3 regions of the Vibrio sp. R15-SG3-ISO1A genome follow, and region 1 is predicted to be linked to each of the others. Evidence: predicted binding sites of a transcription regulator. Region 1 holds the regulator's gene; each other region holds the start of a gene.

Evidence for each region. Region 1 encodes CRP, which controls carbon source genes, mostly activating them, when cyclic AMP is high. Its sites were predicted from a motif close to TGTGANNNNNNTCACA; they were not measured.
Region 2: the regulator CRP is predicted to act here: its motif matches at 4,274-4,289, upstream of gltB (glutamate synthase large subunit).
Region 3: the regulator CRP is predicted to act here: its motif matches at 3,349-3,364, upstream of pyrG (CTP synthase).

The regions. Positions count from the first base shown of each region.
Region 1 covers NZ_JCBDGH010000092.1:33,697-42,136, forward strand. The annotation lists gene astA (arginine N-succinyltransferase) at 1-657, shown strand, start outside; gene astD (succinylglutamate-semialdehyde dehydrogenase) at 717-2,174, shown strand; gene AC6R0L_RS16730 (DUF1338 domain-containing protein) at 2,294-3,085, shown strand; gene crp (cAMP-activated global transcriptional regulator CRP) at 3,289-3,921, opposite strand; gene AC6R0L_RS16740 (phosphoribulokinase) at 4,179-5,048, opposite strand; gene AC6R0L_RS16745 (YheU family protein) at 5,143-5,355, opposite strand; gene AC6R0L_RS16750 (hydrolase) at 5,410-6,390, opposite strand; gene AC6R0L_RS16755 (TIGR02444 family protein) at 6,395-6,985, opposite strand; gene AC6R0L_RS16760 (ABC transporter ATP-binding protein) at 6,922-8,440, opposite strand, start outside.
Region 2 covers NZ_JCBDGH010000026.1:6-8,445, forward strand. The annotation lists gene AC6R0L_RS02470 (hypothetical protein) at 140-586, opposite strand; gene arcB (aerobic respiration two-component sensor histidine kinase ArcB) at 591-2,933, opposite strand; gene mnmL (tRNA modification radical SAM protein MnmL/YtqA) at 3,067-4,011, opposite strand; gene gltB (glutamate synthase large subunit) at 4,525-8,440, shown strand, end outside.
Region 3 covers NZ_JCBDGH010000042.1:5,307-13,746, forward strand. The annotation lists gene rlmD (23S rRNA (uracil(1939)-C(5))-methyltransferase RlmD) at 1-96, shown strand, start outside; gene relA (GTP diphosphokinase) at 146-2,365, shown strand; gene mazG (nucleoside triphosphate pyrophosphohydrolase) at 2,467-3,261, shown strand; gene pyrG (CTP synthase) at 3,449-5,089, shown strand; gene eno (phosphopyruvate hydratase) at 5,172-6,473, shown strand; gene AC6R0L_RS06540 (L-cystine transporter) at 6,723-8,096, shown strand; partial or broken gene cca (multifunctional CCA addition/repair protein) at 8,178-8,440, opposite strand, start outside.

The DNA of each region.
Region 1 (8,440 bases):
AGTGAGATTTGTACGCTATTCCTCAGACCCAGTTTCCGTGGCGGGCTCAATGGTCGTTTGATGTCGAAGTGTCGTTTTTTGATGATGGCCGAGCATCCGCATCGCTTCTCGACAACCGTGTTTGCCGAGATGCGCGGTGTCTCTGATGAGAACGGCAACTCGCCATTTTGGCAATGGCTACAAGAGCACTTCTTCTCGATTGATTTCACCATGGCGGATTATCTTACCGGGATCGGTAAAAAAGGTTTCATTGCCGATTTGATGCCTAAGCTGCCGATTTATATCAACTTGCTCAGCAAAGAGGCGCAAGCGGTGATTGGCCAAGTGCACGAGAACACCAAGCCGGCGCTGCGCCTTCTAGAGAAAGAGGGTTTCACCTGTCGTAACTATGTCGACATTTTTGACGGCGGCCCAACGGTTGAGTGTGAGGTGCGCAATATCGAGTCGGTGCGAGAATCGTTTCGAGCCAAAGTGAGCATCTCTGAACACGCCAGTTCTCAGGATTACCTGATTGCTAACACCTCATTTGAGAACTTCAGAGCCACCGCCGCCAAAGCGGCGTACGACAAAGAGTCGGGTTCGGTCATCCTAGCGCCAGAGGTGGCGAACGCGCTGCAAGTCGGCGATGGTGACTACGTGCGCATGCTGGCTCAGTAATAGCCAGCCCAGCGATAGTCAGCCCAGTAATGGCAGTAGAATTGGACAAGGAAAACAACATGACTCATTGGATTGCAGGAGAGTGGCTGGCCGGACAAGGCGAGCCGATGAATTCAACCAGCCCGTATAATGACGAGGTCATTTGGCAGGGTGACAGCGCGTCCAGCGCGCAAGTCGAAGCGGCGGTCAGCGCGGCGAGAAACGCCTTTCAGACATGGAAAAAACTCAGCTTTGCGCAGCGCGAAGCCATCGTGCTGGCGTTTGCTGAAAAAGTGAAAGAGAGCAGCGAGCAGATAGCCGAAGTGATTGCTAAAGAGACCGGCAAGCCGTTGTGGGAAACGCGCACAGAAGCCGCGGCCATGGCGGGCAAGATTGCCATCTCTATTCGCGCTTATCATGATCGCACAGGCGAAAGTACCCGCGAAGCGGCGGGTAACCAAATTGTGCTGCGCCATCGCCCGCTGGGTGTGATGGCGGTGTTTGGCCCGTATAACTTCCCGTGTCATTTGCCCAATGGCCACATTGTTCCAGCGCTGCTGGCGGGCAATACCGTGGTGTTCAAACCGTCAGAGCAAACGCCGCTGACCGGTGAGCTAGCGATGAAGCTGTGGCAACAAGCTGGATTGCCTGCGGGCGTGATCAACTTAGTCCAAGGGGGCAAAGAGACGGGCATTGCGCTAGCAGAGTCGAAAGGCATTGATGGCCTGCTGTTTACTGGTAGCGCCAATACAGGTCACCTGCTGCATCGCCAATTTGCCGGTCAGCCAGACAAGATGCTGGCACTGGAGATGGGCGGCAACAACCCTATGGTCATCAGTGAGCACTATGGTGAGCTGGACGCGACGGTCTACACCATTTTGCAATCGGCCTTTATCAGTGCCGGGCAGCGTTGTACCTGCGCGCGTCGTCTCTATGTGCCTGTGGGCGACAAAGGCGATGCCTTGGTCAATCGCTTGGTTGAGGCCACACGCAAGCTGCGTGTCGATCAGCCGTTTGCAGAGCCAGCGCCTTTTATGGGCCCACAAATTTCGAAAGCTGCGGCACACTTTATCCTTAACGCACAGGCGAACTTGCAGAGCCTTGGTGGTGTGAGCTTGGTGGAAGCGAAAGCGGGCGAGGCGGCGTTTGTCACTCCGGGGATTATTGATGTCACGGCCATCGAAGCGCTGCCAGATGAAGAATACTTTGGCCCGCTGCTGCAAGTGGTGCGTTATCAAGGTCTTGAGCGCGCGGTTGAGCTGGCCAATGACACCCGCTTTGGTCTCTCTGCTGGGCTGGTGTCCACCGATGATGATGAGTGGGCCTACTTTGTTGACCACATTCGTGCAGGGATCGTCAATCGCAACCGCCAATTAACTGGGGCGAGTGGCGATGCGCCGTTTGGCGGACCGGGCGCCTCGGGCAACCTTCGCCCAAGTGCTTACTACGCTGCGGATTATTGCGCTTACCCTATGGCGTCGATGGAAGGCGAGCACACCTTGCTGCCTGAGACGTTAAGCCCGGGTGTAGAACTGTAAGACGCACCTTGGGCTCGCTTGGAGCCCAAGGTGTTCGACTCATTGCTAGGTTTGTGATTAAGCCATTCTTTTAAAGAACTAGCTTCACGATTCAGCTTCACGATTAACATGGAGACGTTATGACGCCTGCTCAACTGTTCGATTTACTGTGGCAAGACTATATTTCCCGTCTATGTCCTCAAGCGGCCAAGGTTCATCAGCTTTTAGAAGAAGATGAGCCGCTGATCAATGACCATATTGCGCTGCGTACCTTTAACATTGCGCCGCTCGGTATCGAGACATTGGCTGCGCCATTTATTGCGCTGGGTTACCAAGCGTGCGGTGACTACCTGTTTGAGAGCAAACACTTGGTCGCCAAGCACTACGAGCACGCCGATCCGACGTTGCCAAAAGTGTTCATCAGTGAGCTGAAAGTCGAAGAGTGCTCAGCGCCGCTGCAAAGCATTGTCAGCAAGCTGGTGGCACAAGTGGAGGTATCCGCACTGCAAAGCCATGAGTTTTTGTATGCGGGCCGTTTGTGGGATCTCAGCTATGAAGATTTTCAAACCCTCGCCCAAGAGAGTGAGTACGCAGCATGGCTTGCGGCGCACGGCTATGGGGCCAACCATTTCACCGTAAGCGTTAATCAGCTCAAGGCATTTGACGAGGTCGCGGCGGTGAATGAGCACCTGCGCCAAGCGGGCTTTGTCATCAATGAGTCGGGTGGCGAAGTGAAAGGCTCACCAGAGGTACTGCTTGAGCAATCGTCCACCATGGCAGACAGAGTCGAGGTGAGCTTTAGTGACGGTACGCAAGTGATCCCAGGTGGCTTCTACGAATTCGCCAAACGCTATCCGATGAGTAATGGTGAGCTCTACCCAGGGTTTGTCGCAGCGTCAGCGGATAAGATATTTGAGAGTACGAATGGGTAGGGAGTGCCTAGTTGATGGGAGTGCCTAGTTCCTAGTTACTAGTTCCTAGAGGGGGCTGGTGAAATGGGTGATGGGTAATAGGTAGTGGGTGATGGGAACTGGGTACTGGTAAATAAAAAGCCACCGCTGGTAGACAGGGTGGCTTTCTTAATCTTTAAAGGTTTTCTCTAGGAACTCGTCACTAGGAACTCGCCTCTAATACCCTATCGCGTGCCGTAGACGACGATGGTTTTACCGTGGGCGGAGATCAGGTTTTGCTCTTCAAGCATCTTCAAGATACGGCCAACGGTCTCGCGTGAACAGCCGACAATCTGACCGATCTCTTGACGAGTGATCTTGATTTGCATGCCGTCTGGGTGCGTCATGGCATCTGGCTGCTTCGCTAGGTTAAGTAGCGTTTGCGCGATGCGGCCTGTCACGTCTAGGAAGGCGAGGTCACCGACTTTTTGGCTCGTCACTTGTAGGCGGCTTGCCATTTGCGCAGATAGACGCATTAGGATGTCAGGGTTGACTTGGATAAGCTGACGGAACTTCTTGAATGAGATCTCTGCAACTTCACAAGGTGATTTAGCGCGAACCCAAGCGGTACGCTCTTGATCTTCTTCAAATAGACCAAGTTCACCGATAAAGTCACCTTGGTTTAGGTAAGAAAGGATCATTTCCTTACCTTCTTCGTCTTTAATCAGTACCGCCACAGAGCCTTTGACGATGTAGTAAAGCGTCTCTGCTTTCTCACCGGCGTGGATCAATGTGCTTTTTGATGGGTACTTATGAATATGACAATGTGACAGGAACCACTCTAATGTTGGATCGGTTTGAGGTTTACCTAGAACCATAATATCTCACTTCCTCTGCAGGGTACGCTTGCCGCTTTCCATTTTTGTCGCGCCAGTAAAAGGCGCGAAGCCTTGAACAAGGCTTTTTAGGATAAGAGCACTTATTCAATGCTGCAAGCCATCTTTGTTTCGGTTACAAATAGTAGCCTTTTTCAAAAGGGATTTCTTGATTTTAATCGTGTCAAGTTGGTGATTGTTTACGCAAAAATGTGCACATGATCACGGTATGACAAGTAAACGGGTCTTAGGACTGATCGCTAGCCAATTTTACCCGTCTCGATAAGCTGCTGTAGGATAGGTCTGACGATGAGCTCCATCGCAAAACTCATCTTACCCCCCGGCACGACAATGGTGTTGTGGCGCGACATGAAAGAGCCATCAATCATAGCGAGCAGATATGGGAAGTCGACCTGTTTGATGCCGCGCAGGCGGATCACCACAAAGCTTTCATCTAAACTTGGGATGCCTTTAGCGTTAAGTGGGTTGGACGTATCGACGGTCGGCACGCGTTGGAAGTTGATGTGGGTACGCGAAAATTGCGGGGTAATGTAGTTGAGGTAGTCGTCCATCGAGCGGACAATCGAGTCCATTACCGCTTCGCGTGAGTGACCGCGATCGCGCGTGTCACGGACGAATTTTTGAATCCACTCCAAGTTCACAATCGGCACCATGCCAATCAAAAAGTCGACGTGTTGGGCGACGTTGACCTCACCATCCACCACGCCGCCATGCAGTCCTTCGTAGAACAGCACGTCAGAATTTTCCGGCAAATCTTGCCACGGCGTGAAGGTGCCCGGCATTTGATTGTAGGGCACGGCTTCATCGAAGGTGTGCAAGTAGCGACGAATTTGCCCTGTGCCTTCATTGCCATACTGCTTAAAAAACTCAGACAGGGCAGGGAAGTCGTTCGCCTGCGGGCCAAAGTAGCTGATGTGGCGTCCTTGCTCGCGCGCTTTGCGGATCTCGACATCCATTTCTGGGCGCGTAAAGCGGTGGAAACTGTCCCCTTCCACCCAAGCCGGTTTCACGCGCATCATGTTAAACATTTTGCGAAACGCTTCAGAGGTCGTGGTTGTGCCCGCACCGGAAGAACCCGTTACGGCAATAATGGGGTGTTTTGCTGACATGACAAACCTTGTCTTATTCCTTGTCAAATGATGACCAATATAGCATGTTCTATTGATTGATCACGGTATGGTGTTTTTTAACGCACTGGAAATATTAAAACTTTGATTTGAGTTGAATATCCACGCTCTCATGCAGCTCTGAATAGACCACCACCGCTTCACCACTCACCAAGCTCTGACGGATCTGGGCGATTTTCTCGTCAAGAGAGATTTCCTGCTCGCCATAGTCCGTCCCTTCACGCAGTACAAATTCACGGATCAGGTTGTCTAGGGTGTCAGGGGCGATCTGTTGCCAAGGGATGATCATAAATACCTCATTCATTTATGATGAAAGTTGAAGGCGGCTATTATGCCGAAATGGCTAACGATTCGAAACGCTTAGGGATTCATAGTACGCCGGCAACGCCTCTTCTAACCAAAAGCGCGGCTTGATGGCGCTGCCAGTGAGAAAACCAACGTGGCCGCCTTGATCGAACAGGCGGTAGTCGATGTTGTCGGGCAGGACAAATTTCGGGATGACGTCGGGCGTCATAAACGGGTCGTCTTTGGCGTGGATGATTTGTGTCGGCAGGCGGATCTCTTTCAGGCGGTGAATCCCAGAGCAGCGCTGGTAGTAGTCTTGCGCGTCTTTAAAACCGTGGAGGGGAGCTGTGATGAGGTCATCAAACTCCATCAGTTTAGTGACCCGTTTGATGCTTTGATAAGAGAGATCGAGCTCGCCTTTTAACAGATGATGTTTACGCAGCGCGTTTTTCTTAAGTGAGGAGAGCAGGTAGGTTTTGTAGACCTTGGAGAAACCCTGCTCGATTCGCTTGGCGCAGGCCGACAAATCCAAAGGCGCGGAGACGATGGTTGCCGCGTCAAGCAGTGGCTCATCGCGGTAGTCGGCTAAGTAGTTCGCCAACATGTTTCCGCCTAGAGAGATGCCGACCGCGACTTTGGTTTGATCGGGAAACAGGTGGTTGAGGTGGCGTAAAAAGTGGCGAGCATCCTCGGTTTCGCCTGAGTGATAGGCGCGCGCGGTGTGGTTAGGTTTCCCGCTGCAACCGCGAAAATGCATCATCACGGCGAGCCAGCCCTGAGAAGAAAACGCGTGCATCAATCCGTTGGCGTAGGGGCTGTAAAAACAACCTTCTAAGCCATGAAATAGCACAAAAATGGGTTTGCGCACGGCGCTCTCTTGTTGCCAATCTTCGCTCCAAGCGAGATCGAGAAAGTCGCCATCGGGCGTATCAAGCGTTTGCCAGATAGGCTCAAACAAGGCTTTTTTGCGAATCAGGCGCGGAGCCAAGGTTTGCAGGTGCGGATTGGTGAGTCCTTTCGCGGCGGTAAAATGTGTCATAAGCCTATCCCTTGCTCGCTTCTGTATTTGGCGGGTTGCCGACAGTCGGATACCAATCGGTATGCAGCGCGGCGTAGAGGGGCTCAGCATCCTGCTGCCGACAATAGTGCAAGGTGAGTGGTTCGCCTTGATTCTCTTGCAGTGTGAGCGTGTTGACGCCAGTGAGCAAATCGATCTGCTGCTGTTTTTCTAGCTCTAGCTCGAATTGCAGTGCCTCGCGGTAGAGCGTATCGGGCGCGCCAAGTTTTAACTTGCGGCGCAGCTCTCGATAGCTTTGCAGCAGAGGTTCACATCGCGCCAGGCTAGCGTGCAGCGTTGCCCAGCCCTGCTCGTCAAAGGTGAGCCTCTGCTCATCTAACCAGCGTACCAGCAGCAGTAAATTGACATTGCCACCATAGCGGTTTTGCATACTAAGACAGGCGTCTTTCACTTCACGCACGCTGTAGTATTGCAAGCAGAATGCCCACAGCTCGTCGTGTGACAGGCGCGCGGCTTGCGCGCTGTCTTGCGATGCTTGTGCTTCGGTGGTCTCTACTGGCTCGCGTCCGTGAACGCCGCTTCCATCTGTTCGAGTTGTTCTTGCCCTGCCATCCATTCCATTTCTACCTCCTCAAGCTCAGCTTTGCAGCTTGCTTGAGTCGCCAATACTTGATTAAGTTTAGCCTTATTTTCTGCTTCATACAGGCTGTTGTCAGACAGCTGTACTTCAGCGTCATTGAGCGCTTTACCCAACTTATCCATTTTTTCTTCGAGTTTTGTCAGAGTTTTGCGAAGAGGGGCGGTCTGCTTACGAAATTCTGCTTCACGACGCTTTTGCTCCTTTTTGGCGGCTGCGCTGTTGGTGGTGCTTTTTTCAGGTTGAGCGTCTTGCGCGTCACGCCTCTCTTGTTTTTGCTGTTCCGTCAGCCATTTATAGTAGTCATTGAGATCGCCATCGAAGGGCGCGACTTGTCGGTCGTGCACCAAATAGAGGTCGTCGGTGGTGGCGCGCAACAAGTAACGGTCGTGAGAGACGATGACCATCGCACCCTCGAAGGTTTGCAACGCGAGGGTCAGCGCTTCACGCATATCGAGATCGAGGTGGTTGGTCGGTTCATCGAGCAGCAGCAAGTTCGGTTTTTGCCACACAATCAGTGCCAGCACCAAGCGTGCTTTTTCGCCGCCGGAGAAGGGGGCGACTTTTTCCAGTGCCTTATCGCCTTGAAAGCCAAAGCTGCCAAGATAGTTACGCAGCTCTAGCTCGTTTTTATCGGGGGCGATTTGCATCATGTGCTGCAATGGCGTCTCTTCGGGATGCAAGGTTTCAAGCTGATGTTGGGCAAAGTAGCCAATTTTGACCCCTTGTGAGTAGGTCAAATCGCCACCTTGAGGCTTGAGCTCACGCGAGAGCAGTTTGATCAGCGTTGACTTACCGGCGCCGTTGCGCCCGAGTAGACCAATCCGGCTGCCAGGAACCAGGTTGAGACGAATTTTGTCGAGGATTAAGGCATCGCCATAACCGGCACTGACCTCATCCATCATGATGATTGGGTTAGGCAGCGCCAACGGCTCACGGAACTCAAAGCTAAACGGGTTATCAAATTGTGCCGGCAGGACTTTCTCCATGCGCTCCAACGCCTTAATGCGGCTTTGTGCTTGACGCGCTTTGGAGGCTTTGTAGCGGAAGCGGTCGATGTAGCTTTGCATGTGTGCCATCTGTTTCTGCTGCTTCTGAAATTGCGCTTGTTGCAGGATCAGTTTTTGCGCGCGCTGCTCTTCAAATGACGAATAGTTACCGGTGTACTCATTCATCGTCTGATTCTCGATATGAATGATGCGACCGACAATCGGATCGAGAAAGTCTCGGTCGTGAGAAATCAAGATTAAAGTACCCGGGTAATTTTGCAGCCAGCGCTCAAGCCACATCACGGCATCCAGATCCAAATGGTTGGTCGGTTCGTCGAGCAGCAGCAAGTCAGAGCGACACAGCAGCGCCTGCGCTAAGTTAAGGCGCATCCGCCAACCACCGGAAAACTGAGTTAAATTCCAGCTCATCTGCGCTTGGCTAAAG
Region 2 (8,440 bases), on a different contig from region 1:
ACCTTGAGTGAGCAAGACATTCTTGATATCAACGCGGGTTTGAAAGCGTCAAGCTAAGCCCACACGTGACTAACAATAAAAAATGGTTGGCCCACAAGCCAACCATTTTTTCATCTCGATTCTTCTAACCTAATAGCGTTTAGTAGACCTTATCAACCGTCACTTGGTTTTGCACCAGCCACTTCACCATACCTTGGTAAGTAAGGGCGACGGCTACATCAATCGGCTCTTCGCTGCCCACATCGAACGGCTGACTAAAGGCCACTTCCCAGTGATGCTCATCTTGAGTACGCAAATCAAATTGGTCTGGCGTCAACTGCCAACGCTGATCGCCTTGCTTGAGCGTGACGGTCTCCACATCAAGCTCCGCAGGTAAAACGGCATTACTTTTGAGGTACAAGGCCCCGTGCAGCGTATCTTTGATGTCATCACCCACAGTGGGCATTTTATCCAACCAGAGGTTGCTTTCGAGCACCACGGTTGCCTCAGCGACGTCGAGTTGATCGCTGCTGTTCCACACCACATCTTGTGCCGCACATCCGAGCAGCAAAGCACTGCCCAATACAAGAGAGACTAACTTTTTCATCACGTTACCTTTGTGCTAACCAGTCTTTGAGAACTTGAATATCATACTGGTATTCGTTTTTCATTTCCTCAACCCAATCATCAATGTTTTCCCACCAAGCGGGTAATTGGGGTGATTGGGCCTTTTGCGCCACACTTTGAATGCGTTTTAACCCTATCGAGCCGGCTGCCCCTTTGATCTTATGCGCTTCAGAGACGATACCCTCTTGATGTTTGGCAGTCATGTTGGAATCGAGCACTTGCAAATACTCTGGCATCATCTCTTCAAACATGGTGATGCTGTCAAGCACGGGCTGTGGCCCGACGATGCCGACATAAGACTCCAACATATCGATATCGAGTAGCTGCTGATAGGCTTCAAGATGTTCGTGGCTGTCAGGCGCGGGTTCGCTCTCTGTTGGCTCACTGCCCGATTGCACCTCGGAGAACTTGGCGATCACATCTAACACCGCTTTCACCGACAGCGGTTTACTGATCGCATCGTCCATCCCTTGGTTGAGATACTCGCTTTTATCCTTTATCACGTTAGCTGTGAGCGCGACCAAAGGCGGCAGGTGAGAGTATGTGCGACGGAAATAACTCGCCACATCAAAACCGGTCATATCGGGCAATTGGATATCGAGGAACACCAGATCATAGATCTCTGGATCAAACATCTCCATCGCTTCAGCACCATCCATCGCAATCGTCACTTCATGGCCGAGGCTTTCAAGTAATGAACGTGCTACGGTGACATTCAGCTCGATATCTTCCACCATAAAGATATTAAGCTCTTGTGACGCGGCTTGCGTCACCGACTCAGGTTCATTCAAAGAGACAAGCGGCGCTTTGAGCGTCACAGTAAAGGTACTGCCAAAGCCCTCTTCACTGCTGACGGTAATGTCACCTTCCATCATGTTGATCAGTTGTTTAGAGACCGCAAGACCAATCCCCGTCCCGACCGCGTGCAGGTTGTCCGTTTCCGATTTGACTTGATAATACATGGCAAAGATCTTATCGAGCTCCGCCTCTGGAATGCCGATACCACTGTCTTCCACCTCAAAGCTAATATAGGCATGGGCGTCGTCTGTTTCTGCACTGACGCTCATCACCACCCCACCTTCTTTAGTAAACTTCATCGCGTTGCTGATCAAATTCCACAGCACCTGACGCAGACGAGTCGCGTCCACTTCGATACCGTGAGGCAGCTCGCTTAGCCGCTCAAGATCAAAACGTAGGCCTTTTTGCGAGGCCATCAGCGCAGAGATACTCTCCATCTCTGCCACAAACTCTTCAAAGTTCATCGGCTCTGGGTAGAGCTCCAATTTGCGACGATCAAACTTATCCATATCGATGATGTCGTTGAAGATATTGCCGAGCGTAATCGCGCTGACGTTAATGGTTTGCATGTGCTTGCGCTGCTCTTCATTGAGCTGCGTATCAAGCAACATACGACTCAACCCCACAATGCCATTCAGCGGGGTGCGCAGTTCATGGCTGATGGTGGAGATAAACGTGGTTTTATCGCGACTGGCTTTCTCCAGCGACTCTTCATGACGTTTACGCTCGGTGATATCACGGCCAAAACCCACCAACCCTAAATGACGACCGTCCTTGCTGTAAAACGGTACTTTGCGCAGCTCAAAGTAATTTTTGCGTCCATCTGGGTATTCCAACCACTGTTCGTAGGTCAACGCGCGATTGTCAGCAAACACCTTTTGGTCGGTATCGACAATCGGTTCCGCTATTTCTCGGCTATAAACATCCCAAGGGGTTAAACCGACTAACTGGCTCTCTTTCTTACCAGTCAACTCTTCCATCGCTCGGTTACATCCAGAAAAGACCCCATCGGCGTTACGATAATAGATAAGATCGGGTGAGGCATCGATGAAGGATCGCAGCAGCGCGGTACGCTCCGCCAACTCGACTTGAGTGCGCTCACGTTGATAGACCTCATTTTCAAGATCTTTCATCGCTTCTTCGCGCGCCGATTCGGCTTTGATCCGCTCTTCAATTTCTTGATTGAGTTTTTCGATGTTTTGTTGAAGTTTGTAGTTCAGCTCTTGGTCTCTTGAACGCATGTCTTTGAGTTTAGAGACGAGCTTGGATAAACGTTGACGAGACTCTTCAAGCTGATCCACCACCACAGAAAGAAAATAGACCGCCCAAGGCGTGATCAGTAGACCAAAGAAGACTGAGCGGACGATGTCAATATCATCCACGTGGCCACTTAACACCAACGTGATCCCCACCTGGACCACAACGGCCAGTGCCACCAACGCCAAAGCAAGCAAAATTGAGAAACGTAAAATGCCAAGTTTGACCAAGAGGTCGACATAATACTGAGCGAGGTTTTTTATCGGTTTCATTAAACGCTCCGAGCCTAGAATCACCACTGCCTCATGATGGACAGTGGTTTCATACTACCTGTTTTACCCTTGGGCTGCTAAGGCTTCTCTGGCTCGGGAACGTTTAAATGTGGGATGTGTGAAGCGGCAAGGCTTAGGGCGTGGCAAGTTGCGGCGCTGTGTAAACGAATGGACGCTCAATCAACGAGCCTTGCGCACCCAACGCATTGAGCGAGCGCCCAATTTCCGTCATCGCCAGCCAGCGGTTTTCACACCAAAGCGGTGCCAACAAGGTAGGTCTGCGTGCCGCCGAAGAGACGCGATGATAGACCACTTCCGGTGGCGTCATGCGGATCATTTCACTGGCAATAGCAACATACTCATCAAGCTCAGGCGCCTGCAGTTTACCTGCTCGCCACGCTTTAGCCATGGTACTGCCTTCGACAATGTGCAGCCCATGCAGTTTGATGCCATCGGTACCCACCGCCAACACTTGGCGCAAAGTCTCCAGGTTGTCATCGCGTGTTTCGCGCGGCAAGCCCACAATCAGATGAGTACACACCTTGATCCCGAGCGCTCTAGCGCGCTCGGTGATGCGCGCATAACACTCAAAATCGTGGCCACGGTTGATGCGTTTAAGGGTGTCGTTGTTGGCGGTTTGTAAGCCAAGCTCTAGCCAGATTTCATAGCCTTGCTCCACGTAGTCAGAGAGCAGTTCAAGCACCGCATCAGGCACACAATCTGGCCGCGTTCCTACGCACAATCCGACGATGTCCGCCGCTTTGAGCGCCTCTTCATACATCGACTTGAGCACTTGCACCTCAGCGTAGGTACTGGTGTAAGCCTGAAAATAAGCCAGATACTTGTTCGCGCGGCGAATCTCCCCCGCTCGGTCAGTGAGCTGGGCTTGAATGCTTTTTACTTGAGCTTGCTCATCAGCAAAGGAAGCGACATTGCAAAAGGTACAGCCACCACGGCCAATCGTCCCGTCGCGATTCGGGCAACTAAACCCACCGTGCAAGGTCAGCTTGTGCACTTTCTCTTTATAGCGACGCTGGAGATCTTGACCAATGGTATTGACTAATTCGTGTAGCTGCATCCTTCACCCAAACGTAAATAAATCTCATTAAGATTCATGTAAAAAAATTACAATCATGAAAATAATTCGGGGAGGAATCTACCGATTTCAAACAGGCGCATCTTTAATCAGAGTCAATAAACATTCATTAAATACAGGCATTTCGCCAAATGTTACGCAAAAGTTAAACGCAATGGTGCATGTTCATGCGAAAAAAGTGGGCGACAAGGGCGAGTTTTCATTGCATTTGCTGCTGACAAAATTGTAGGATACTTACAGTTTTTGTGATTTTTATTACAGACAAAATTGCAAAATCATCGGCGGTATCCACCTCCCACCTATATAAATCACTACATAGTGACAATAAAAACACGGATATCACCAAGGATTGTTTTTCTCGCAATATTTTTCCTGCGAGATACGGAACGGAATCTAAGTCTCCCACCTCGGTTGACTTCGAATCATACAAATCAAGGACAAGACGCCCCTGCGGATTAGGGTAATTGCGTCTAATTGAACTGGAAGGATGTATCTATGGTAGATAGAGAGCAAAGTTCTCAGGGTCTATATACTCCAGAACTGGAGCATGACGCCTGTGGTATCGGTTTTGTTGCTCACCTGAAAAACCGTAAATCACACGAAGTTGTGACTCAAGCACTCGATATGCTCGCTCGCATGGAACACCGCGGTGGTCAAGGTTGTGACCCTTGTAGTGGTGATGGTGCGGGTATCTTGTTGCAAAAACCCCATGAATTTCTTTTAGAAGAAGCAGTAAAGCTCGGTATCAAACTGCCTTCTTTTGAAAAATACGGCGTTGGCGTGGTTCTCTTCCCGAAAGATGAATACAAACGCGAGCAATGTCGTGACATCTTAGAGCGAAACGCCAAGCGTCTCGACCTAGAAATCATTGGCTACCGCGTACTGCCAACCGACAACTCCATGATCGGCGCCGATCCTCTCAGCACTGAGCCTCAGTTCGAGCACGTGTTTGTCACCGGCGGCCCAGGTATGACGCCAGAAGAGCTTGAGCGCAAGCTGTACGTGCTGCGAAACTACACTGTACGCGTCTGCCTTGAGAGCGTGTCGAACATTGGTGATGATTTCTACATCAACTCCATGTCTTACAAAACCTTGGTGTATAAGGGTCAGTTGACCACAGAGCAAGTGCCTCAATACTTCCTCGACCTGCAAAACCCAACCATGGTGACGGCGCTAGCCTTGGTACACTCTCGCTTCTCTACCAACACCTTCCCGAAATGGCGTCTGGCGCAACCTTTCCGTTATATCGCCCACAACGGTGAGATCAACACCGTTCGCGGTAACTTAAACTGGATGAAAGCCCGTGAGGCGATCATCGAGTCGGATCTGTTTACACAAGCAGAAATCGACATGCTATTGCCTATCTGCCAAGAAGGCAGCTCGGACTCTTCAAACTTCGATATGGCGCTTGAGCTACTGGTCCTCTCAGGTCGTAGCTTGCCACACGCATTGATGATGATGATCCCGGAGGCGTGGCAAGAAAACAAAACCATGGATCCGACACGTCGCGCGTTCTACCAGTATCACGCAAACATCATGGAACCTTGGGACGGCCCAGCGTCAGTCTGCTTTACCGATGGTGTCCAAGTAGGTGCAACGCTCGATCGTAACGGCCTGCGCCCGTCTCGCTACACCGTGACTAAAGACAACTTCCTTGTGATGGCGTCTGAGTCTGGCGTTGTGGATATTGCCCCAGAGAACGTCGAGTTCCGCGGCCGCTTGCAGCCTGGTCGTATCTTCGTTGCGGACTTAGAACAAGGTCGCATTATCTCTGACGAAGAAGTCAAAGATACCATCGCAGGTGCTCAGCCTTACGAACAGTGGGTGAAAGATAACCTACTTAGCCTGAAGAAACTGCCTGATGCGAGCAACCAGTTCAGCCAGCCTTCTCCAGAGCGCCTTCTCCATCGTCAACAAGCGTTTGGTGTCAGCACTGAAGAAGTGAATGAAATCATCGTTCCAATGGCGAAAGAAGGCAAAGAGCCGCTGTCTGCCATGGGCGCAGACTGGCCATTGGCTGTCTTGTCTCACCAGTCTCAGCATCTATCCAACTACTTTAAGCAGTTGTTTGCTCAGGTTACCAACCCACCGATCGACCCGATCCGTGAGCGTATGGTGATGTCACTCAATACCTACCTAGGTAAAGACCATAACCTGTTGACTGAAACTCCGCTTCACTGTCAAAAAGTGGAACTGGAATCGCCAGTGCTCGCGAACTCTGAGCTCGAGAAATTGCGTGCGATCGACAACGAACACCTACAGGCGAAAACGCTCGATATCGTGTTCCAAGCCAATGAAGATCAAGGCAAACTAGAGCGTGCATTGAAGCGTATCTGTCAATACGCCGAAGATGCGGTGGTCGATGGCTACTCGATCATCCTACTCACAGACCGCGCAGTGAACTCAAACCACGCGGCTATTCCAGCCATGTTGGCCGTCGGCGCCGTTCACCATCACCTGATCCGCAAAGGTCTACGCGCGAAGTGTGACATTGTGGTTGAAACCGGTGATGCACGTGAAACGCACCATTTCGCGACGCTACTTGGCTACGGCGCCAATGCCGTCAACCCGTACTTGGTGATTGAGACCATTGTTGAGCTGCAACGTACCAAGAAGCTCGATCCAGAAGCCAGCCCACGCGATCTGTTTGATAACTATCGCAAGGCGATCAACGGCGGCCTGCTGAAGATCTTCTCTAAAATGGGCATTTCAACCTTGCAGTCTTACCATGGCGCACAGATCTTTGAAGCGCTTGGTATCCACAAATCCGTGGTCGACAAATACTTCACGGGTACCGTCTCTCGTATTCAAGGTTTGACGCTCGATGACATCGCAAAAGAAGTCCTCATTCGTCACCGTGTCGGTTACCCACAACGCGAAATCCCAGTGCAAATGTTGGATGTCGGCGGTGTCTACCAGTGGAAACAGCGCGGTGAAAAGCACCTCTTCAACCCTGAGACGATTTCTCTGTTGCAACAATCAACACGCAACAAAGATTACGAGCAGTTCAAGCAATACGCGGCCGCGGTGGATAAGCAAGGCGACAACGCGGTGACGCTGCGTAGCCAGTTGGAGTTTGTTAAACACCCAGCAGGCTCAATCCCCATCGACGAAGTAGAACCGATTGAAAGCATCGTAAAACGCTTCGCCACCGGCGCGATGTCGTTTGGTTCGATCTCTTACGAGGCGCACTCAACGCTGGCCGTTGCGATGAACCGATTGGGCGCGAAGTCTAACTCGGGCGAAGGTGGGGAAGACCCAATGCGCTTTGAGCGCAAAGAAAATGGTGACTGGGAACGCTCAGCTATCAAGCAGGTCGCGTCTGGTCGCTTTGGGGTGACTTCATACTACCTCACCAACGCAGATGAACTGCAAATCAAGATGGCGCAAGGCGCGAAACCGGGTGAAGGCGGTCAGCTTCCGGGTGACAAAGTTGATGATTGGATCGGCGCCACTCGTCACTCAACACCGGGTGTCGGTCTGATTTCTCCACCGCCACACCACGATATTTACTCTATCGAAGATTTGGCTCAGCTGATCTACGACTTGAAGAACGCAAACCGCGCTGGCCGCGTGAACGTCAAATTGGTCTCCGAAGCCGGTGTCGGCACGATTGCCTCTGGCGTTGCGAAAGCCAAAGCAGACGTTGTGCTTATCGCAGGTTTCGACGGCGGTACCGGTGCCTCTCCGATGTCATCGATTCGCCATACGGGCCTTCCTTGGGAACTAGGTTTGGCGGAAACGCACCAAACGCTACTGAAAAACGGCCTACGTAACCGTATCGTCGTTCAAGCGGATGGTCAGATGAAAACGCCTCGTGACCTCGCTGTCGCGACATTACTGGGCGCTGAAGAGTGGGGTGTCGCAACCGCTGCGCTGGTAGTAGAAGGCTGTATTATGATGCGTAAGTGTCATAAGAACACCTGTCCTGTGGGCATTGCGACACAAAACAAAACGCTGCGTGAGCGTTTTGACGGCCGCGTCGAAGACGTCGTGACCTTCTTCCAATACATGGCACAAGGTTTACGTGAAATCATGGCAGAACTTGGCTTTAGAACCATTGATGAGATGGTCGGTCAAGGTCAGAAAATGAAGATTCGCCAAGACGTATCGCACTGGAAATACAAGAACTTAGACTTATCTCCTGTGCTACACGTTGAGCAACCACGCGAGCAAGACGGCGTCTACAACCAGACCGTACAGAATCACAACCTAGAGCAAGTGCTTGACCGTAAACTGATTCAAGCGGCGATCCCTGCGCTCGAAAAAGGCGAAGCGGTAAACGCTGAGTTCCCGATCGTCAATACTGACCGCTCTGCTGGCACCATGTTGTCTAACGAGATTTCCAAGGTGTACAAGGATCAAGGTCTGCCTCAACCGATGAACGTTAAGTTTACCGGTAGTGCTGGCC
Region 3 (8,440 bases), on a different contig from region 1:
CTCGAGCAGGGCTACCAATTAGAAAAACTCGCGATGTTGGATATGTTCCCCCATACCAGCCATTTAGAATCAATGGCGTTATTTGTTAAGGATTAGACCCGCCCGCAGGGCGAGGTTAAAAAAATAAAAAACTAGGACGATAGAGATGGTTGCGGTAAGAAGCGCACACTTAAATCAAGACGAACAGTTTGAGCTAGAAAAATGGATTGCGAGCCTGAATCAGGACGCAAAAATTGCCCAGCGCTTAAAAGAAGTGTACCGCCAGTGTGAAAAGGTACTTGAGGGTAATGAACAAGGCCCACTGCTGTTATGGCGTGGCCGTGAAATGATCGAAATTTTAATCACGCTGTCGATGGACAAAGCCACCTTAGTGGCGGCGCTGCTGTTTCCGCTCGTCTCGGCTGGTGCCTACGCGCGTGATGCCTTTGAAGAAGACTTTGGCAAAGAAACCATCAAACTGATTGATGGCGTAGAAGAGATGGCGGCACTTGGCCAGCTCAACATCACCATGGAAGGCAGCGCTGCATCGGCGCAGGTGGACAATGTCCGCCGAATGCTACTGGCGATGGTTGATGACTTTCGCTGCGTAATCATTAAGTTAGCTGAGCGAATTTGCAACCTCATTGAAGTAAAGAAAGCGCCCGATGAAGTGCGCCGTGCTGCAGCGAAAGAGTGTGCGAATATCTACGCACCACTGGCCAACCGTTTGGGTATCGGTCAGTTGAAGTGGGAAATTGAAGACTACGCCTTTCGTTACCAGCAACCGGAAACCTACAAACAGATTGCAAAGCAGCTCTCTGAGCGACGCATTGTCCGTGAGCAGTACATCAAAGATTTTGTCGATGATCTCTCCGATGAAATGAAAGAGGCGGGCATCAACGCGGAAGTGAGCGGGCGTCCCAAGCACATCTACAGCATCTGGCGCAAAATGCAGAAGAAAAATTTGGCGTTCGATGAGCTGTTTGACGTGCGCGCAGTGCGCATCATCGCCGATAAACTGCAAGACTGTTACGCCGCACTGGGGATGGTGCACACCAAATACAAACACCTGCCCAGTGAGTTTGATGACTATGTCGCAAACCCAAAACCGAATGGTTACCAATCCATTCACACCGTAATTCTCGGCCCAGAAGGCAAGACCATCGAGATTCAGATCCGCACCAAGCAGATGCACGAAGATTCTGAACTTGGGGTGGCCGCGCACTGGAAATACAAAGAGGGCGGCGCTGGTCGCAGTGGGTACGATGAGAAAATTACCTGGCTACGCAAACTGCTTGATTGGCAAGAGGAGATGTCCGACTCGGGTGAGATGTTGGATGAAGTGCGCAGCCAAGTGTTTGATGACCGAGTCTATGCCTTTACTCCGCGTGGCGATGTCGTCGACTTACCGATGGGTGCGACTCCGCTCGATTTTGCTTACCACATTCACTCAGAAGTGGGGCATCGCTGTATTGGTGCCAAAGTAGCGGGCCGTATCGTGCCTTTTACCCATAAATTGTCGATGGGCGATCAAGTTGAGATCATTACTGCTAAAGAGCCCAATCCATCGCGCGACTGGTTAAACCCGTCGATGGGGTTTGTGACCTCAGGGCGAGCACGCGCGAAGATCAATGCTTGGTTCCGCAAGCAGTCTCGTGAGAAAAACCTCGAGGCGGGGCGCGAGATTCTCGAGGTGGAACTGGCGAAAATTGGTGCGACGTTAAAAGACGCCGAGCGTTACTCGCTGAAGCGCTTCAACGTTAACTCGACCGATGAACTGTTTGTTGGGGTGGGCAGTGGTGATTTGCGGATTAACCAGATCATTAATCATATCAATGCGTTGGTGAACAAACCCACCGCTGAAGAAGAAGACAAGCAAGCACTAGAAAAGCTCCAAGAAGCAGAGCACAAAGCGCCGGCTCAGAGCCGTCCTAAGAAAGATGCGGTTGTGGTCGAAGGGGTCGACAACTTGATGACTCACCTCGCTCGATGCTGTCAGCCAATCCCGGGCGATGAAATCTGCGGTTATATCACCCAGGGTCGTGGCATTTCAGTACATCGCGCCGATTGTGAGCAGCTTGATGAGTTAAGGCACCATGCACCAGAACGTATTATTGATACCGTTTGGGGCAGCGGTTTTGTGGGCTCCTACATTCTCACCGTCCGTGTTGAGGCGATGGAGCGCGGTGGGCTGTTAAAAGACATCACTACGCTGTTTGCCAATGAGAAAATCAAAGTGACCAGCATGAAGAATCGCGTCGACTATCGTAAACAGTTATCGATAATGGATTTTGATCTTGAAGTGAACAACATCGAGGTGTTATCACGGGTGATCAAACGTGTGGAACAGATCCGAGACGTGATGAGCGTTAAACGTTTGGGCTAACCGGAATCCGTAGCAATTATTGACAATGCGCGTTAAGCGCGACCAACAGTTCGAAGGTGAGTGGTTATGCTGCTCACCTTTTCATTTTGTGAGGGAGAGGCATGAGTCATCCAATTGAACAATTAGAGCAAATCATGGCCAAGCTGCGTGATCCAGAACACGGCTGTCCATGGGATTTAAAGCAGTCTTTCGACACCATAGTGCCGCACACCATTGAAGAAACCTATGAAGTGGTGGATGCGATTCACAACCGTGATTGGACCAATCTAAAAGAAGAGCTTGGTGATCTGTTGTTCCAGGTGATTTTCTACAGTCAACTGGCTAAAGAGCAGCAATTGTTTGATTTTTCTGAGGTGGTCGACACAGTGAATGAAAAACTCACGCGCCGTCACCCGCATGTCTTTGGCCAAGCGGAGTTTGCCAGCGACGAGGAAATTAACGCCAATTGGGAGGCGGAAAAAGCCAAAGAAAAAGCGCAACTAGGCAAAAATGAGCAAAGTATCCTAGACTCAATACCAGCTTCTCTACCAGCGCTTTCTCGTGCTACAAAAATTCAGAAAAAGTGCGCCAAAGTGGGCTTTGATTGGGACACTTTAGGACCCGTGGTGGATAAAGTGCGCGAGGAGGTCGATGAAGTCGTCTCGGAAGCGGTGCAAGTCTCGGTGCAAGATGACAAGGTCGAGATGGAGCTCGGTGATTTGCTGTTTGCGGTGGTGAATCTTGCTCGTCACCTCGGTCATGACCCTGAAGCGGCATTGAGCAAGGCGAATCTTAAGTTTGTGCGTCGCTTTAAAGGCGTAGAATCACGTGTTGCAGCGCAGAATAAGACGCTAGAACAATTGCCTTTAGAGGCGCTTGATGCACTGTGGGATGAAGTAAAAGCAGCGGAAAAATAGACTCGCTCAGAGTAATCACGCGAATTCGTCTGAGTACAGTCAGCCGTCGCGTGAATTTGATTTGAAGCAAAAAAGAAAAAATGACACTGTGATAGATTTCACGTTGTGGCGGTTAGGGTCTTCTGGTATATTTTCGTCCCGTCCAGAAGAATTCCATTTCCCTCATTCAACCAATTTCAGGTTAAACATGACGACAAATTACATTTTTGTTACTGGCGGGGTTGTATCCTCTCTAGGTAAAGGTATTGCAGCTGCATCTCTAGCCGCTATTCTAGAAGCTCGTGGTCTTAAAGTGACCATGATGAAGCTTGACCCTTACATCAACGTTGACCCGGGCACCATGAGCCCAACTCAGCACGGTGAAGTGTTCGTCACGGAAGATGGCGCAGAGACCGACCTAGACCTTGGTCACTATGAGCGTTTCATTCGCACCAAGATGACTAAGCGCAATAACTTTACTGCCGGTCGTGTTTACGCAGACGTGCTTCGCAAAGAGCGTCGTGGTGACTACCTAGGCGCCACCATTCAAGTTATCCCTCACATCACTAACGCCATTAAAGACCGTGTTATTGCCGGTTCTGAAGGGCACGATGTGGCTATCGTTGAAGTTGGTGGTACGGTCGGTGACATCGAGTCATTGCCATTTATGGAAGCGATTCGTCAGCTTGCTGTTGAACTCGGCCGTGAGCGTGCGATGTTCATGCACTTGACGCTAGTCCCTTACCTTGCTGCGGCGGGTGAAGTGAAAACTAAGCCGACTCAGCACTCAGTGAAAGAGCTGCTCTCTATCGGTATCCAACCTGATATTCTGGTTTGTCGTAGCGATCGCATGATCCCAGCGAACGAGCGTAAGAAAATTGCCCTTTTCTGTAACGTTCCTGAGAAAGCAGTGATTTCGATGAAGGACGTGGATTCGATCTACAAGATCCCTCAACTGATCAAATCGCAAGGTCTTGATGATCTTGTGTGTGCACGTTTTGGTATCGACGCTCCAGAAGCAGACCTGTCTGAATGGGAACAGGTTATCTATGAAGAAGCGAACCCAACGGGCGAAGTGACTATCGGTATGATCGGTAAATACATCGAACTGCCGGATGCGTACAAATCAGTCAACGAAGCGCTTAAGCATGCTGGCTTGAAAAACCGCTTGAACGTCACCATTAAATACGTAGATTCACAAGATGTTGAGACTAAAGGCGTTGAAGTGCTTGCCGGTCTTGACGCTATTCTAGTACCGGGCGGTTTTGGTGACCGTGGTATCGAAGGTAAGATTCGCGCAGCGCAATACGCGCGTGAAAACAATGTCCCTTACCTTGGTATCTGTCTTGGTATGCAAGTCGCGCTGATTGAATACGCTCGTAACGTCGCGGGTATGGAAGGCGCGCATTCAACAGAATTTAATAAAGAGACGAAATACCCTGTGGTAGGCTTGATCACTGAGTGGGTCGACGGTGAAGGTAAAGTTGAAGAACGTACCGAAACGTCGGATCTTGGTGGTACTATGCGTCTTGGCTCTCAGCTATGTCACTTAGAGAAAGGAACTAAGGCTCGCGAGCTTTATGGTAGCGCGACGATTCATGAACGTCACCGTCACCGTTACGAAGTGAACAACGTCCTTCGACCACAAATTGAAAAAGCGGGCTTGAAGGTCTCTGGTCTTTCTGCAGACAAGAAGCTGGTGGAAATGATTGAAAACCCAGCGCACCCATGGTTCGTTGCGGCTCAGTTCCACCCAGAATTCACATCGACGCCTCGTGATGGTCACCCATTATTCGCAGGTTTCGTGAAAGCCGCTGGTCAGCACTCACGCGGCGAGTTTGAGAAGTAAGTAAAAAGGATACGGGCGGCGGCGAAGGTTGTGCTGCTGCCTTTTAAATTTGACATTTATATTTGAACGAGAGGAAACATTAATGTCTAAGATCGTTAAAGTTCTAGGTCGTGAAATCATCGACTCACGTGGTAACCCAACTGTAGAAGCTGAAGTACACCTAGAAGGCGGTTTCGTAGGTATGGCTGCTGCTCCATCTGGCGCATCTACTGGTTCTCGCGAAGCTCTTGAGCTACGTGACGGTGACAAAGCACGTTTCCTAGGTAAAGGTGTTCTTAAAGCTGTTGAAGCAGTAAACGGCGAAATCGCAACTGCTCTAACAGGTAAAGACGCGAAAGACCAAGCGGCTATCGACGCAATCATGATCGAGCTAGACGGCACTGAGAACAAATCTAAGTTCGGTGCAAACGCAATCCTAGCGGTTTCTCTAGCGAACGCTAAAGCTGCTGCAGCAGCGAAAGGCATGCCTCTATACGAGCACATCGCTGAGCTAAACGGTACTGCTGGTCAGTTCTCTATGCCTCTACCAATGATGAACATCATCAACGGTGGTGAGCACGCAGACAACAACGTTGACATCCAAGAGTTCATGATCCAACCAGTTGGCGCTAAGACTCTTAAAGAAGGTCTACGTATCGGTGCTGAAGTTTTCCACAACCTAGCTAAAGTTCTTAAGTCTAAAGGCTACAGCACTGCAGTGGGTGACGAAGGTGGTTTCGCTCCAAACCTTAAGTCTAACGCTGAAGCTCTAGAAGTGATCGCAGAAGCGGTTGCAGCGGCAGGTTACGAACTAGGTAAAGACGTGACTCTAGCTATGGACTGTGCTGCATCTGAGTTCTTCGACAAAGAAGCTGGCATCTACAACATGAAAGGCGAAGGCAAAACCTTCACTTCTGAAGAGTTCAACCACTACCTAGCTGAGCTAGCAAGCAAGTTCCCAATCGTTTCTATCGAAGATGGTCTAGACGAGTCTGACTGGACTGGCTTCAAGCACCAAACTGAACTACTAGGTGACAAGCTTCAACTAGTAGGTGACGATCTATTCGTTACTAACACTAAGATCCTTGCTGAAGGTATCGAGAAAGGCGTAGCTAACTCTATCCTTATCAAGTTCAACCAAATCGGTTCTCTAACTGAGACTCTAGCTGCAATCAAGATGGCTAAAGACGCAGGTTACACAGCTGTAATCTCTCACCGCAGCGGCGAAACTGAAGATGCAACTATCGCTGACCTAGCGGTAGGTACTGCTGCAGGTCAAATCAAGACAGGTTCTATGAGCCGTTCTGACCGTGTTGCTAAGTACAACCAGCTAATCCGTATCGAGGAAGCGCTAGGTGAGCGTGCACCTTTCAACGGTCTTAAAGAAGTAAAAGGCCAAGCTTAATTCTTTATTGAATAAGGCTTAGCTTTAACGCTTTTTAGAAACGCTCCACTTCGGTGGGGCGTTTTTGTTTTTCTATCCACATTATCAATGATATTTACGACTTGTTTACATTGCTGTTCATTATGCACTCAGTTCTATAACTAAAGTGTCTAGATAATGGAAATTGAGTATTTTCTATTTTGCCAACAAACCGTTACCGTATTTGTCTTACATTATTCAAATAACAACGTTGGTTAAAAAGGAAACATCATGAGTGTCGCAGTGATTGCAAATTTAGTGGTATTTGCAGCGCTTCTTTTCTTCTTGAATCTTCAGCAAAGAAAAGGCGCAACACTATCAAGACAAGTGCTGATTGGATTGGTGCTAGGTAGTGGATTTGGTTTAGCGTTACAGCTGATTTACGGTGAAGGTAGCCTAGCGATTGGTGCGAGCCTAGACTGGATCAATGTGGTTGGCCGCGGTTATGTTGGTTTGCTGCAAATGGTCATCATGCCTTTGGTGTTGGTCTCAATGTTTGCAGCGGTAGTGAAGCTTGAGAACTCGGCCTCCCTTGGCAAAATTAGTGGCTTAACCATTGGCGTGCTGCTGTTTACCACCGCGATTTCTGCTTTGATTGGTATTGCAGTGACGCAAGGCTTTGGTCTTTCTGCTGAAGGGTTAACAGAAGGTTCGCGCGAAGCGGCGCGTCTGTCTGCCTTAGAAGGTCGAATGGATCGTGTCAGTGACCTGACGATTCCCCAGATGCTAGTCAGCTTCATTCCAACCAACCCCTTTGCTGATCTGACGGGTGCGCGTTCGACCTCGATTATCGCCGTGGTGATCTTCGGTATCCTTTCTGGCGTTGCCGCGCGTAAAGTGATGTTGGAAAAAACCGAACTGGCGACGCCGATTCGTACCTTTGTTGAAGCTGTGCAATCCATTGTCATGCGCCTAGTGAAAATGATCATGGCTCTCACGCCTTACGGTATTGCCGCTTTGATGGCCAAAGTGGTCGCGACCTCAAGTGCGAGTGATATTCTTAATCTGCTGGGCTTTATCATCGCCTCTTACTTTGCGATTGCGTTGATGTTCCTTGTGCATGGTGTGTTGGTCTCTTTTGTTGGCGTGAGCCCGAAAGAGTACTTCACTAAGATCTGGCCAGTATTGACCTTTGCTTTCACGTCACGCAGCTCGGCAGCGACCATTCCATTGAACGTTGAAGCGCAAATCAGCAAATTAAAAGTGCCGCCTGCGATTGCCAACTTATCCGCCTCATTTGGTGCCACTATTGGTCAAAATGGTTGCGCGGGTATCTATCCGGCGATGTTGGCGGTGATGGTCGCGCCGACGGTTGGTATCAACCCAATGGACATCAACTTTATCCTGTCGTTGGTGGCGATCATTACTATTAGCTCATTCGGTATTGCTGGTGTAGGTGGCGGCGCGACCTTTGCTGCGCTGATTGTGTTGCCTGCGATGGGGCTGCCGGTGACAATTGCTGCACTATTGATCTCGATTGAGCCTTTGATTGATATGGCCCGTACGGCGCTCAATGTCTCAGGCGCCATGACAGCCGGTACGATCACCAGCCGCTTGTTAAAACAGAAAGCGGATGAGCCGGAACTCAATGAACAAAGCGCATAACCGTTACTCTGTGTAGAGTGCAAAGCCTAAGCCTGGTTGCTTAGGCTTTTTCGTTTGGGTGACGATTTTTCTTTTAAGCATCTACTCTTCGTTTTGGTCACTAGAGAGACGTTTCGCTTTGCTTTGTGCAATCGCTTCGATGCGGCGTTGATTGAGCGCTTGGCGAATCTCTGCACCTTGATAACCAGCGGCAATGATGTCTTTCACTTCAACGCTCAGCGCCGCTTGGTAGGCTTGTTCGAACCAGATTTTTTGTGGATAGGGTTCGGCTTCAAAGCCTTTTCTTCCCTGGCTATCTGCCATGCAGCAGAGCAGGATATCGTCTAATCGTTCAGGCTTTCGCC